Linked DNA regions of Hoeflea algicola. The protein of the gene in region 1 binds, or shares a complex with, the protein of each later gene. Links are inferred from orthologs where the notes say so. Each region holds a gene or a part of one and is shown on either strand. Other genes may lie near its edges.

The links. Proteins that work in one complex are often made in the same cells at the same time.
Region 2: the proteins of trxA (region 1) and trxB are in contact, whole or in part, in a crystal structure (PDB 1F6M), measured with the Escherichia coli proteins. The link is inferred for Hoeflea algicola from one-to-one orthologs.

Annotation. Positions count from the first base shown.
Region 1 is NZ_JAOVZR010000001.1:3,182,685-3,185,506, forward strand. What follows is about bases 70-2,822. They hold trxA (thioredoxin), read left to right. Parts: upstream 70-1,160; coding sequence 1,161-1,484; downstream 1,485-2,822. Other genes in these bases: addA (double-strand break repair helicase AddA), read left to right, coding at 70-363; OEG84_RS15630 (PD-(D/E)XK nuclease family protein), read left to right, coding at 278-889; OEG84_RS15640 (bifunctional folylpolyglutamate synthase/dihydrofolate synthase), read right to left, coding at 1,567-2,822. In the rest of the region: more of addA, read left to right, coding at 1-69. UniProt on the Escherichia coli protein: Participates in various redox reactions through the reversible oxidation of its active center dithiol to a disulfide and catalyzes dithiol-disulfide exchange reactions.
Region 2 is NZ_JAOVZR010000001.1:1,971,334-1,974,216, reverse strand. The notes cover bases 1-2,814. They hold trxB (thioredoxin-disulfide reductase), read right to left. Parts: upstream 1,988-2,814; coding sequence 1,013-1,987; downstream 1-1,012. Other genes in these bases: OEG84_RS09680 (glycosyltransferase family 4 protein), read right to left, coding at 2,789-2,814; OEG84_RS09685 (Lrp/AsnC family transcriptional regulator), read left to right, coding at 2,295-2,765; OEG84_RS09695 (LysR family transcriptional regulator), read right to left, coding at 33-929. Outside these bases: more of OEG84_RS09680, read right to left, coding at 2,815-2,883.

The DNA of each region.
Region 1 (2,822 bases):
CTGCGCGAGGTCAAGACCGCGACCTGGCATTCGATGGTCGCCGAAGGGCTGGCTCATACTGATGATGGTGATTTTGTCGTCTCGGAAGTCGAGCGCCAGACCGATAGCGGGCCTTTTTCAGTCCTCAGGTTGCAAAAACCGGACCGGGGACGCCGCCGAAGCAAGTCCCGAGCAGGATCAGGCAAAGCCCCTCGCGCCGGTGCTGGAGATTCCATCTACGCCCTTGCCGCCACCGTTGCGCCTGCCCCGGCCATTGGCGCCATCGGGCGTCAGCGCCGTGCTCGAAGACAGCGCCGAGGTGACGACGCGGTCACCGTTTGCCGACCAACCCGCCCATTCTGGCCTGGCGCTGGCGCGCGGTAGCCTGATCCACCGTCTCTTGCAGGTGTTGCCGTCGATTGCGGCCGATGAACGACAGGCTGCGCTCAGACGCTATCTTGCCCGCGCATTGCCGGGCCCGGATCGCACGGAGGCCGGTCTGATCGAAGCCCAGATTCTGGCCGTGATTGGCGACCCGCGTTTTTCCCCGGTGTTCGATGCACCGGGCGAAGCCGAGGTCTCGGTGATGGGTACCCTGCGCATCGGCGGCGAGGACCGCGCGGTCTCCGGCCGCATCGACCGTATCGCGGTGAGCGATGACCGGGTGCTGATCATTGACTACAAGACCGGTCTGGCGCCTGCGCCCGGTGAGCCAGCACCGCAGGGGCACGTGGCGCAATTGGCGATCTATCGCGCGCTTCTGGCGCCGCTTTATCCGGATCGGCGGATTGACGCTGCACTGGTCTATGTCTCGGCTCCGCGTCTGGTCGAAATCGAGGCCGCAACGCTCGATGCCGCGATGGCCCGGCTGCAGGGCTGGCAACCGGGTGGCTCTGCAAAACAGGTCTAGATTCTGTGCTGAATGGTCAAATTTACCCCATTCATGGGGTCTGTCGCAGATAGAGCCCCCGCGCCCTATGATCACGGCTCGGTGATGGCGCGCGAAAAGCCTTGAATACCCATGGCCGAATCATCACATTATGGCCAGCCACAGCATTGGACGGAACGACCGAGTCGGTTATCCGGAAAGCCTGATGCGCAGATTTAACACGCAAGAGCTGCCTGTTTGCATCTGGTTCGATGCGCAGCGCCCTGAAGCAGTCACCAAAGGAGTGCCCAGCATGGCAACCATGAAAGTAGACGCCACCAATTTTCAGAGCGAAGTGCTCGAATCCACTGTTCCGGTTGTCGTCGACTTCTGGGCCGAATGGTGCGGCCCGTGCAAGATGATCGCGCCCAGCCTTGAGGAAATTTCCAACGAAATGGGCGACAAGGTAAAGGTCGTCAAGCTCAACATCGACGAGAATCCTGAGCTTGCTTCGCAGTTCGGCGTCCGCTCAATCCCGACGCTGGCAATGTTCAAGGGCGGTGCAGTCGCCGACATCAAGGTTGGCGCTTCGCCGAAGACCGCGCTGTCGAACTGGATTTCCAGCGCCGTCGCGTAAATTCTTCGCGCCACAATAATTATGTCAAAACCCGCCCGGGCAACCGGGCGGGTTTTTTATGCGCGGGATACGGATGTAATTCTCAATCCGGCGGGGTGCCGTTTTGTCTCAGAACGTCGCCCAGCAAATAGAGCGAGCCACCGATCAGGATCCGCGGCGGTGGTTCCAGCCGATTGGTGGTGGTGCAGATGGCGGAAATCGCGGTTTCCACGTCATCGGCAGCTTCCGCGGTCAGTCCGGCCTCGTCGGCGATGTCGGCCAGAACTTCCGGGTCAAGTCCAGCTTCTGAATCCGGCACAGGAATCGTAAACACGTGCCGGACCATGCCGGCGAAGGCGTGGAAATAGCCAATTGGATCCTTGGTGTTGATCATTCCGGTGATCAAATACAGCGGCCGGGGGTCACGTTCCTCGAGATTGGCCATGGCTTCGGCGATGACCCGCCCGGCGCCGGGGTTGTGGCCGCCGTCGATCCAGATTTCGAGCCCGTCCATGGCGTCCTGGGCAATCAGCCCCGGAGCCAGCCGTTCCAACCGTCCCGGCCAGGTGACATTGGTCAGCCCTGCGGCAATCGCCTGTTCATCTAGGACAAAGCCGGCCGCCTTCAACGCGCGGATCGCCGCCGCTGCATTGGCCTGCTGGTGCCGGCCGGCAAGTCTCGGTAGCGGCAGGTCGATGAGTTCCTCCTCATCCTGATAGACCAGCCGGCCGTTTTCCTCATGCGCGAAGAAATCCTGCCCAAACAGATTGAGCGGACAGCGAAGCCGTGCGGCGATACCGGTCAGCACCTCGCGCGCTGCCTCTTCCGGTTGTGCGCCGATCACCACCGGCACCGCGGGCTTGAGAATGCCGGCCTTTTCAGCGGCGATCAGTTCCACCCGGTCGCCCAGATAGGCCTGGTGATCGAGCGAAATCGACATGATCACCGCCACTGCCGGCCGTTCGATCACATTGGTGGCGTCAAACCGGCCGCCGAGGCCCACCTCGATGATGGCGGCATCCGCAGGGTGTTCGGAAAACAGCACGAACATCACCGCCGTCAGGATCTCGAACACGGTGATCATTTCGCCCTGATTGGCGACTGCCACCCGCCGCACCGCATCGGCCAGTACTTCGTCATCGGCAAGCCGGCCGCCACCCTCTGCGCCGAGGCGAAACCGCTCGTGCCAGTTGACCAAGTGTGGCGAGGTATGGACATGCACCTTCAGCCCCTGCGCCTCCAGGATTGCCCGGCAGAATGCGCTGGTTGAACCCTTGCCGTTGGTGCCGGCAATGTGGATGATCGGTGGCAGCCTGTGGTGCGGATTGCCGAGCCGCTCGAGCAGCCGCGTGATCCGCC
Region 2 (2,883 bases), 1.2 Mb from region 1 along the record:
GTCGTCCTTGGACCGGCTTGAGAAGATCGCGCTCAATAACTCCAGTTGCGCGCCTTGGAAATCAGGAAATCCCGGAAGGCCTTGAGTTTGGCCGCGTTCTTGATTTCCTGGGGGTAGCAGAAATAGGTGTCGAAGGTGGGAATGTCGGCCGGAATATCGAGTTTGACCAGCGCTAGGTCGCGGCTGACCATATAATCGGGCAGCAGCGATATTCCGGTGCCGTTGAGGGTGGCACGGCGCACCGCCGGCATGTTGTTGATCTGCAAATGCGCCATCCGGGGATTTTCCGGGCTGCGGCCGGCAATCTCCAGCCAGTTGACGTCGCGCAGGTAGTTTGGCGCCGGTTCGCCAAAGGTGACAATGCGGTGATGGTCCAGATCGTCGAGCGTCTTCGGCTCGCCATGTCGGGCGATGTAGGAAGGTGCAGCATAGATATGGAAATGCACCGTGAACAACCGGCGCTGGATCAGGTCCGGTTGTTGCGGTTGGCGCAGGCGGATGGCGCAATCGGCCATGCGCATGTTGACATCGAGCTCGTCGTTGTCGAGCAGCAATTGCACCTGGACGTCGGGATAGAGATCAAGAAACTCCTGCACCTTCTCGGTCAGCCAGCTCTGGCCAAACCCGACAGTGGTGGTGACCCTGAGCTTGCCCGAGGGCAACTCGCGGGTTTCGGTCAGCCGGCTTTTCACCGACTCCAGTTTCATCAGCACCTCGTGGGCCGTCTGGTAGAGGATCTCGCCCTGTTCCGACAGGATCAGGCCGCGGGCATGGCGATGGAACAGCTTGGCGCCGATATCCATTTCCAACGCCGAAACCTGGCGGCTGATGGCCGATTGTGACATGTGCAGCTTTTCTGCCGCATGGGTGAAGGAGCCTGCCTCCGCGGCAGCGTGAAATATGCGCAGTTTATCCCAATCGAGCGGCATGTTACTCACAATTCCCCCCGGCCGTGTTTGTTGCGGCCTTATTATTTTGCCGGTTTTCCGGCTTCATTGCGGCGCGTGGCCGCCTATTCGGCGGCTTCGGCGTGTCTGACCTGGCCGGCGAGATAGCGTTCCGCTTCAAGTGCGGCCATGCATCCCATGCCGGCGGCGGTGACCGCCTGCCGATAAATGTCGTCGGTGACGTCGCCTGCGGCAAAAACCCCGGGCACATCGGTGGCCGTCGAATCCGGCGCGGTCCACAAATAGCCGTTCGGCTTGTGCTTGAGCTTGTCCTTGAACAGGCTGACAGCGGGCGCGTGACCGATGGCGACGAAGATGCCATCGATCGGCATGTCGGTGATCTCGCCGGTCTTGCGGTTTTTCAACCGGGCACCATTGACGGAAGCCGGCATCGGCGGTTGCGCCGGTGCGCCGAGATATTCGATCACCTCGGTATCCCAGATGATGTCGACGTTGGGCTTGTCGAACAGCCGCTGTTGCAGGATCTTTTCGGCACGGAAACTGTCGCGCCGGTGAACCACGGTCACCTGGCTTGCCAGATTGGAGAGATACAACGCTTCCTCGACAGCGGAGTTGCCGCCGCCGACCACGATCACATGCTTGCCGCGGTAGAAAAATCCGTCGCAGGTGGCGCAGGCGGAGACGCCGAATCCCATGAACTGCTTTTCGGTCGGGATTTCCAGCCACTTGGCCTGCGCTCCGGTGGCGATAATCAACGCGTCACAGGTCCACACCGCGCCCGAGTCCGTGTTCACGGTAAACGGCCGCTGGGTCATCTCGACCTCGGTGACCAGATCGTTGACGATTTCGGCGCCGACATGTTCGGCCTGTTTGAGCATCTGCTCCATCATCCACGGGCCCTGCACCGGCTCGGCATAGCCGGGATAGTTTTCCACGTCGGTGGTGATCATCAGTTGTCCGCCCTGTTCCATGCCGGCAATCAGCACCGGTTCGAGCATGGCGCGGGCTGCGTAAATCGCGGCAGTGTAGCCCGCCGGGCCTGAGCCGATAATAAGAACGGGAACGTGACGGCTGGACATGGGACAATCCTGAAAATAGTTGAAGACAGCCAAATTGAGCCAAGTCTTGCGACGCATCAAATCCGAAAGCTGGCCAATCCGCAACACGCAGCAAAGCGCGCGTCGGTCAAAGTGTCATTTAGGTATGGGCACGGTGCGGTTTCAAGCACAACAATGTGGTTACGCACAGAACATCGCGCTTTCACCCCCGCCTGAGGCTTTACAGCAGCACTACCGTGGCGCAATAAAGTTTCGCAAGCAGGGCGCCTATCGGCAAGATTCGGTACCGGGTCAACCCTCAATCCGGGTATCAAACGGGAATGGATCAATGACGATCAAGGCTGAACTCGATACGATTGACATCAAGATCCTGCGCGAGCTTCAGGCCGACGGGCGGATCACCAATGTCGATCTGTCCGAGCGGGTCGGCATTTCTGCACCGCCCTGCCTGAGGCGGGTGCGTAAACTGGAACAGGCCGGCATCATCCGCGGCTACCGGGCGCTGCTCAATGCACCGAGTCTCGGTTTTGACCTGGTGGCGTTCTGCATGGTCGGCCTCAAGCATCAGTCCGACGCCAATCTCAAGGCGTTCGCGGCGATGACCAATGAATGGCCGATCGTGCGAGAAACCTGGATGGTGTCGGGTGAATCGGATTTCCTGCTGCATTGCGTGGCGCGCAATCTGACGCATTTTCAGGATTTCGTGATCGAGCAACTCACCGCCACCGATAATGTCGACACGGTGCGCACCATGTTGACCATCCGTCAGGTCAAGGATGACGGGCTGGTGGCGCTGTAGGGCGTTTCAGCACGGTCTGCCGTTCAGGCTTGCTGCCAAAGATCCTCATAAACCTTGTTGATGGCTTCAGCTTCGGCGGCGACGCTGAACTGGTCAACGGCTGTGGCACGGGCCGCAA